3 linked regions of the Chondromyces crocatus genome follow. The protein of the gene in region 3 interacts with the protein of the main gene of each other region in a pairwise test. Links are inferred from orthologs where the notes say so. Each region holds a gene or a part of one and is shown on either strand. Other genes may lie near its edges.

What was found. The genes of interacting proteins can lie anywhere in the genome.
Region 1: the proteins of CMC5_RS19055 (region 3) and ftsZ interact in binary tests that used the Escherichia coli proteins (3 or more experiments, as listed by UniProt). The link is inferred for Chondromyces crocatus from one-to-one orthologs.
Region 2: the proteins of CMC5_RS19055 (region 3) and ftsA interact in binary tests that used the Escherichia coli proteins (3 or more experiments, as listed by UniProt). The link is inferred for Chondromyces crocatus from one-to-one orthologs.

What each region holds. Positions count from the first base shown.
Region 1 is NZ_CP012159.1:8,880,305-8,883,136, forward strand. It holds ftsZ (cell division protein FtsZ), read right to left. Parts: upstream 2,135-2,832; coding sequence 866-2,134; downstream 1-865. Other genes in the region: dnaJ (molecular chaperone DnaJ), read right to left, coding at 1-753; ftsA (cell division protein FtsA), read right to left, coding at 2,333-2,832. UniProt on the Escherichia coli protein: Essential cell division protein that forms a contractile ring structure (Z ring) at the future cell division site. The regulation of the ring assembly controls the timing and the location of cell division.
Region 2 is NZ_CP012159.1:8,881,793-8,884,637, reverse strand. It holds ftsA (cell division protein FtsA), read left to right. Parts: upstream 1-690; coding sequence 691-2,001; downstream 2,002-2,845. Other genes in the region: ftsZ (cell division protein FtsZ), read left to right, coding at 2,200-2,845; CMC5_RS32055 (cell division protein FtsQ/DivIB), read left to right, coding at 1-534. UniProt on the Escherichia coli protein: Essential cell division protein that assists in the assembly of the Z ring. May serve as the principal membrane anchor for the Z ring.
Region 3 is NZ_CP012159.1:5,161,643-5,164,523, forward strand. Bases 1-2,860 are described here. They hold CMC5_RS19055 (rod shape-determining protein), read left to right. Parts: upstream 1-843; coding sequence 844-1,878; downstream 1,879-2,860. Other genes in these bases: CMC5_RS48555 (RNA recognition motif domain-containing protein), read left to right, coding at 1-44; rpmG (50S ribosomal protein L33), read left to right, coding at 360-521; mreC (rod shape-determining protein MreC), read left to right, coding at 2,003-2,857. Outside these bases: CMC5_RS19065 (hypothetical protein), read left to right, coding at 2,868-2,881. UniProt on the Escherichia coli protein: Forms membrane-associated dynamic filaments that are essential for cell shape determination. Acts by regulating cell wall synthesis and cell elongation, and thus cell shape.

The sequences.
Region 1 (2,832 bases), 3.7 Mb from region 3 along the record:
GAGGTCGACGTCGACGTAAAGATCGCCAGGGGGCGCGCCGGGAGAACCGGGCATCCCCTGGCCAGGAACGCGCAGCCGCTGCCCGCCATCGATGCCGGCGGGGAACGAGACGACGACTTTGCGGGAGCGCTCGACGGCTCCTGCTCCTTTGCAGGCGGCGCACGGGGTCTTCACGATGGATCCCTCGCCGCTGCACTCGGGGCAGGTCTGAGAGAACATCACGAAGCCACGGGCGGTCGAGACCTGGCCTGCGCCGTTGCACGTCCCGCAGGTCTTGCGCTTCGTCCCTGGCTTGGCGCCCGTACCGCTGCACTCGTCACACGGCGCAGGCGTCCGGAGAGCGACCTCTCGCTTGCAACCGCAGATCGCCTCTTTGAGGGTGAGGCGCTGTTGCACGCGGATGTCCTGGCCACGCGCCGGGCCACGGCGGCCTCTCCCTCCTCCTCCGCCGAAGCCGCCGAAGAACTCCGAGAAGATGTCCTGGAAGTGCGAGAAGATGTCGCCGCCTTCGAAGCCGACCGCGCCTTCGAGCCCAGCGTGACCGAACTGGTCGTAGCGACCGCGTTTGTCAGCGTCCGAGAGGACTTGATAGGCCTCAGTCGCCTCCTTGAACTTCACCTCGGCCGATGCGTCGCCGGGGTTTCGGTCAGGATGAAACTTGAGGGCCAGCTGTCGGTAGGCCTTGCGGATGTCGTCAGGAGATGCGTCGCGCGCAACGCTGAGGACTTCGTAATAATCGCGCTTTTCACTCATGGGCGGCCAGAGCGCGGCGAGGGTTCGCCGCGGCGGAGAAAGGACAGGGAGCCGCGCCAGACGATAAGTCGCAGCACGCCGAAGTCAACGCGTCGCTCGTGCGATGCCAACCTTACTGGCCGCGACGCTGGAACGCGGGGGTATCCCAGTCGCCGTCGAGCGGGGGAACGAAGCTCGAGCGATCCCTGGTTCCGCCCGCTGCACCCGCCTGAGCCGGGGCTTGCGAGGGAGCAGCGCGACGTGAGGTCGGGTAACCCACATCCTCACGGGTCGGGGGTCGCTGCGTCAGCGGAGGCGCGTTCATGGCCGCACGGGACGAAAGGGGCGCCGCCGAGGCTGCGATCGGGGAGAGGGCGTGCGTCCCGCTGCGCCCGGTCGAGGAGCTCGTGTACTGCTGCGGGACCTCCACGACGGGATGATCGAAGCCGGTCGCGATGACCGTCACCTTGATCATGTCGCCCATGCTCTCGTCGATGGTCGCGCCGAAGATGATGTTGGCGTCTTCGTGCGCTTGCTCCTGCACGAGGGTCGCAGCCTCCTCGATCTCCTTCATGCGCATGTCGGGGCCGCCGACGATGTTGATGAGCACGCCGGTGGCGCCTTCCACGGAGATGTCATCGAGCAGCGGCGAGCTGACCGCCATCTCTGCCGCGAGGCGCGCGCGCCCCTGGCCCTTGGCGCAGCCGGTGCCCATGAGGGCGCGGCCCATGTTCGACATGACGGTCTTCACGTCGGCGAAGTCGACGTTGACGATGCCGTTCTGCGTGATGAGGTCGCTGATGCCCTTGATGGCCTGGTAGAGCACCTCGTCCGCTTTGCGGAAGGCCTCGACGAACGACAGGTCCTCATCGCCCAAAGAGAGCAGCTTCTGGTTGGGGATGGTGATGAGGGTGTCGACGTGCTCGGCGAGCATCGCCAGACCGAGCTCGGCACGGCGTGCACGCTGCTTCCCTTCGAAGAAGAAGGGCTTGGTGACGACACCGACGGTGAGGCATCCCTCTTCACGGGCGAGCTGCGCGATGACGGGCGCAGCGCCGGTGCCGGTGCCACCGCCCATGCCGGCGGTGACGAACACCATGTCCGCGCCGGCGATCATTTCCTTGATCCGCGTCACGTCCTCGAGCGCAGCCTTGCGGCCCTTCTCGGGATCAGCGCCCGCACCGAGCCCACGGGTGACGCTGGCACCGATGTGCATCTTGGTCGGGGCCAGGCTGGCGCCGAGCGCCTGCGCGTCGGTGTTGACGACGATGAACTCGACCCCTTCGAGGCCGAAATTCATCATCGTGTTGACCGCGTTGCCGCCAGAGCCACCGCAACCGATGACCTTGATGCGGGCTTCGTACCCAGCATGCTCTGGGGCGAACTCGATGGAGAAACTCATGAAATCCTCCCGGGGGATGTGCGTGCAGTCGCTCTGCCCGCCGCCTCGCGGGCTTGGTTTGGAGGCGAGGGCACTTCGCCCTGCGCCGGACTCGCGGTCAAGAGGCGCCTCTTCCTCTTGACGCTGTCACGTTCAAAACCTTGATCAGGACCCGTCGAAACCGCCCTCTCCTAACAACTTTTGGTAGCCCCGTCATGCTCAGAAAGCAGCACGAAGCCAGCTCCAGAATCTCCCCCCAGACTTCGTCTCGATCCGCATCTCTTCTTGAAGTTCGCGGCGCGGCTCCTTGACGATTCTGTCACGACGGGCGTCGATGCGGGTAACCTCAGGCGGCACGGGTGTGAGCGCGCGAGCCTGCGCCAGCGCATTTGCTCCGTACTGAACAAGTCCCACCCCTGTCGCGTACTGGGGGCCAGCGACGAGCTGCGTGATCCCGCGAACGCCCACGGGCACACCCAGCCGCACAGGCATGCCGAGAATTTCCTCGGCAAACTCGGTCATGCCTTCCATGAGCACGCCGCCGCCCGTCAGGACCGCGCCCGCAGAGAGCTGCTCGAGGAGACCCGTGTCCTCGATGCGCTTGCGGATCACAGCGAAGATTTCCTCCACGCGTGGCTCGATGATGTCCGACAGCACACGCCGAGCGGTCCGACGAGGCGGGTGACCGCCGACGCCAGGGACCTCGATTTCTTCATCAT
Region 2 (2,845 bases), 3.7 Mb from region 3 along the record:
ATGGCCTCGGCTGCGATCTCCGCGGATCCCTGGATCGAGAAGGCGACGGTGACGCGCCGCCTCCCCTCCACCATCCACGTCTCCGTCGTCGAGCGCGAAGCGCAGGCCCTCGTCGCCATCGGAGGCGAGCTTTACCTCGCGACCCGCGATGGCGATCTCTTCAAGCGTCACGACGGCGACGACCCCGCGGACCTCCCCGTCGTCACCGGCATCTCACCCGAGCAAGTGGCCAAAGATCGCCCTGGCGTCGTCCTCGCCGTGCGTCGCGCGCTCGACGTGCTCGACGAGTTCGATCGTGCCGGCATCTCTCGCCGTTACCCCGTCCAGGAGCTGCATCTCGTCAAGGATGGAACGCTCGTCTTCATGATCGGCAAAGAGGGCATCTCCTTGCACCTGGGTAACCCACCTTACCGCGAAAGAGTCGCGCAGGCGGCGCAGGTCTTGAACGAGCTCGCCAGGCGGAAGGCGAACGCTTCCGTGCTTTTCCTCGACAACGAAGCGCATCCGGAGCGGGTCGTCGTCCGGATGAAATGACTCCCGCGACCAAAATTTGTCCGATTCGGTCGGAGCATGTCAGCGTCCTCCCTGCCCGAATCGGGAGCGGTCCCAGGCCGCGTGGCCCAGCGCCATGACCTGCGTTCTGCCGACTCCGTGACCGGGCTCCCGCCGAGCATGAGGACTGTGCACGCGATGAAGAGCCGGATGGAGACCACCGAGATTGTTGTCGGCCTGGACATCGGGACCACGAAGGTTTGCGCCGTCGTGGGGGAGGTCGACGCCGATGGGATCACGATCCTCGGGGTAGGGAACGTCCCTTGCCGAGGTCTCCGCAAGGGAGTGGTGAGCAACATCGACTGGACTGTCCGCTCGATCAGCGAAGCGATCGAGGCGGCCCAGACCATGGCCGGTGTCGAGATCCGCACCGTCTACGCGGGCGTGGCAGGGAGCCACATCCGTTGCCACGGATCGGATGGTGTCGCAGCCATCTCGGGCGGTGAGGTCACCCGGCTGGATGTCGAGCGCGTCCTCGAAGGTGCGCGCGCAATCCCGGTCGACGCAGACCGCCAGATCCTGCACGTTCTCCCACGCGAGTTCACCGTCGACAACCAGGACGGCATCCGGGATCCCGTGGGCATGAGCGGAGTGAGGCTCGGCACGAAAGTCAACCTCATCACGGCCGCGACGTCGTGCGTTCAGAACGTGGTCCGTTGCGCCGAGCGCTGTGGCCTCACCGTTGCAGACGTGGTCCTCGAGCCCGTTGCGAGCGCTGAGTCGGTTCTCTCGGAAGACGAGAAAGAAATCGGCGTCGCGCTGATCGACGTGGGTGGAGGGACGACCGATCTCCTCCTCTATGTAGATGGAGGGATCGCCCATGCAAGCGTGATTCCCGCAGGTGGCAACAACGTCACCGCGGACATCGCGGCGGGCTTGCGCACCCCCATGGGCGAAGCGGAGCGGCTCAAGCGCAATTTCGGCTGCGCGCTCGGCCGCATGGTGGGCGATGATGAAGAAATCGAGGTCCCTGGCGTCGGCGGTCACCCGCCTCGTCGGACCGCTCGGCGTGTGCTGTCGGACATCATCGAGCCACGCGTGGAGGAAATCTTCGCTGTGATCCGCAAGCGCATCGAGGACACGGGTCTCCTCGAGCAGCTCTCTGCGGGCGCGGTCCTGACGGGCGGCGGCGTGCTCATGGAAGGCATGACCGAGTTTGCCGAGGAAATTCTCGGCATGCCTGTGCGGCTGGGTGTGCCCGTGGGCGTTCGCGGGATCACGCAGCTCGTCGCTGGCCCCCAGTACGCGACAGGGGTGGGACTTGTTCAGTACGGAGCAAATGCGCTGGCGCAGGCTCGCGCGCTCACACCCGTGCCGCCTGAGGTTACCCGCATCGACGCCCGTCGTGACAGAATCGTCAAGGAGCCGCGCCGCGAACTTCAAGAAGAGATGCGGATCGAGACGAAGTCTGGGGGGAGATTCTGGAGCTGGCTTCGTGCTGCTTTCTGAGCATGACGGGGCTACCAAAAGTTGTTAGGAGAGGGCGGTTTCGACGGGTCCTGATCAAGGTTTTGAACGTGACAGCGTCAAGAGGAAGAGGCGCCTCTTGACCGCGAGTCCGGCGCAGGGCGAAGTGCCCTCGCCTCCAAACCAAGCCCGCGAGGCGGCGGGCAGAGCGACTGCACGCACATCCCCCGGGAGGATTTCATGAGTTTCTCCATCGAGTTCGCCCCAGAGCATGCTGGGTACGAAGCCCGCATCAAGGTCATCGGTTGCGGTGGCTCTGGCGGCAACGCGGTCAACACGATGATGAATTTCGGCCTCGAAGGGGTCGAGTTCATCGTCGTCAACACCGACGCGCAGGCGCTCGGCGCCAGCCTGGCCCCGACCAAGATGCACATCGGTGCCAGCGTCACCCGTGGGCTCGGTGCGGGCGCTGATCCCGAGAAGGGCCGCAAGGCTGCGCTCGAGGACGTGACGCGGATCAAGGAAATGATCGCCGGCGCGGACATGGTGTTCGTCACCGCCGGCATGGGCGGTGGCACCGGCACCGGCGCTGCGCCCGTCATCGCGCAGCTCGCCCGTGAAGAGGGATGCCTCACCGTCGGTGTCGTCACCAAGCCCTTCTTCTTCGAAGGGAAGCAGCGTGCACGCCGTGCCGAGCTCGGTCTGGCGATGCTCGCCGAGCACGTCGACACCCTCATCACCATCCCCAACCAGAAGCTGCTCTCTTTGGGCGATGAGGACCTGTCGTTCGTCGAGGCCTTCCGCAAAGCGGACGAGGTGCTCTACCAGGCCATCAAGGGCATCAGCGACCTCATCACGCAGAACGGCATCGTCAACGTCGACTTCG
Region 3 (2,881 bases):
AGTGGGATCGTCGAGGTACGACGGACGACGACTGGGACGACTGAGAGAACCGCACCGCCCACGGTGAGTTGACCGGAAAGAGAGCCCTCGGGCTGTGCCTCAGGGGTCTCTTTCCGCCTGCGGTGGGCGGTGTTCTGGTTGCCTCCCGGTTGACAACCGCATCAATTCTCGTACGGTAGGCGCGCTCGTGGCGGGCGGTCGGGGCTCGCGCGGACGTGCAGCCGCCTCTCGTCGAACCAGGCTCCCCGGGTCGAGGGAAAGCCGATTCTGATGAGCCGGGCGGTGCCGGTGACCCCCGAGTCGTTTGGGTGACCTCACCCGTCCCACCGACTCACCATCCCGTTCCTGGAGAAGCTCTCATGCGCGACATCATCAAGCTCACCTGCGGTAACTGCGGCCGCGCGAACTACCACACCACCAAGAACAAGCGGACGATGACGGAGAAGTTCGTCATCAAGAAGTTCTGCCCGGCCGAGCGCAAGCACACCGAGCACAAAGAGGGCAAGATCTCGAAGGGCTGAGCCGTTCGTGAGCCTGGCCTCCGCGCACTCGCGCTGGGCACCTGGTGTCCATGCGTGGTGAGGGAGGCGCTCACGACGGTCGCCTTCGAAGAACACCAGGCCCCCACGATGTGGCATCGACCACATCTTTCAATGCGACACGAGCCTGTCTGATGCGATGTGCCCGCAACGCCGGGAGAGGGCGGCCCCTTGCTCCGGCGTCGGCCCGCAAGTGGGTCTCCGATCTGCTCTGCCGGAGATCGGTCGATTTGGCTTCAACGAACGTCCCTGACCTTCACGGGCAGGGCCTCTACGAACGCGCTCGAGCGGTGAAGGCGGTGCGATGATCTTCGACTGGCTCTACGGCCTGTTCTCGAACGATCTCGCGATCGATCTGGGTACCGCCACGACCCTCATCTACGTGAAGGGCAAGGGGATCGTCTCCTGCGAGCCCTCGGTCGTCGCGGTCCAGCGAGACACGCGGGGCGGCAAGAAGGTGCTCGCCGTCGGCCGTGAGGCGAAGGAGATGCTGGGCCGGACGCCCGGCAACATCCAGGCCGTGCGCCCGTTGAGGGACGGTGTGATCGCCGACTTCGAGATCACCGAGGCGATGCTGCGCTACTTCATCGCGCGCGCGCACAACCGGCGGACGCTGGTCAAGCCGCGGATCATCATCTGCGTGCCATTCGGGATCACCGAGGTCGAGAAGCGCGCGGTGAAGGAGAGCGCCGAGGGCGCGGGCGCGCGCGAGGTGTACCTGATCGAGGAGCCGATGGCGGCCGCGATCGGGGCCGGCCTGCCGATCACGGAGCCGAGCGGCAACATGGTGGTCGACATCGGCGGCGGGACGACGGAGGTCGCGGTGATCTCGCTGGCCGGGATCGTGTACTCGCAGAGCGTTCGCGTCGGCGGCGACAAGATGGACGAGTCGATCGTCGCCTACATGAAGCGCAAGTACAACCTGGCCATCGGCGAGCAGACCGCAGAGCGCATCAAGATCACCATCGGCAACGCCTACCCGCTGGAGCAGCAGCTCACGATGGAGGTGAAGGGCCGTGATCTCGTCGCAGGCATCCCGAAGACGGTGATGGTCAACTCGGACGAGATCCGCGAGTCGCTGACGGAGCCGATCAACGCCATCGTCGAAGCGGTGCTGATCGCGCTGGAGCGGACGCCGCCGGAGCTCGCAGCCGACATCGTCGACAAGGGCATCGTGCTCACGGGAGGCGGTGCGCTGCTGAAGAACCTGGATGTGTTGCTGCGTGAAGAGACCGGTTTGCCGGTGATGGTCTGCGACGACCCCATCAGCGCCGTGGTGCTCGGGAGCGGGAAGGCGCTCGATCACCTGGAGCTGCTGAAGGAGGTCACGATCAGCTAGGATCAGGGGGCGCGGAGGGAAGGTCGGAGCCGTAGAGGGGTCGTCGCCCCCGGGCTCGTCGGGGAATCGCCACCCGTTCACTGGGGCTCTGAGAGCACGGGGGACGGATGGTGCGGAGGCTACGTTGAATCTGAAACGCTACCGCGACTTCCTGATCGTGATCCTGGCGCTCGCGGTGCCGTTCTGGTTCCTGCGCGCGAGCATGCGCGATCCGAAGCAGAACACCGGCGCAGACCGGGTGCTCGTCCGGATCGCGGCGCCCGTGCAGTACGCGGCCGCGACGCTGGCCCGCGGGATCTCGCACATCTGGGGCGATTACATCTACCTGGTCGACGTGAAGGAGGACAACGCGCGCCTCGCGTCCCAGATGGCCCGGCTGCGTGAGCGCGTGCGGCGCCTGGAGGCGCTGGAGGAAGAGAACCGGCGGCTGCGGCGTTTGCTCGATCTGCGGCAGAGTTTGCCCACCGACGTCGTGAGTGCGCAGGTGATCGGGAAAGATACGAACGAGTTCTTCCGTGTGGCGCGTGTGACGCTGGATCGCGAGGCGCGGGACATCGGCCCGAACCTGCCCGTGCTATCGGCTGATGGCGTGGTCGGGACGACGTTGAAGAGCGCCGGGGACAGCGTGGATGTGCGGCTGGTGGTGGACGCCGGCAGCGGCGTCGACGTGGTCGTGGAGCGCACGGGGGCGCGTGGGTTCATCCGGGGGACGGGGGACGAGACGAAGTACGCCTGCAGCGTGGAGTACATGCAGCGCACCGACGAGGTCGAGGTCGGGGATCTGCTGGTCACGAGCGGCGTGGGGCGGCGGTTTCCCAAGGGGATCCCGGTGGGGACCGTGACGCAGGTGGTGCGGCGCGACTTCGGCATCTACCAGCAGGTGTTCGCAGCGCCGGCAGTGGACTTCTCGCGGCTCGAAGAGGTGTTGATCGTCACCACCCCTCCGCCGGAGGAGTCGTCGGCCCAGAACCGGAGGTGAGGAGGTCGGGATGAGAAACTCTGC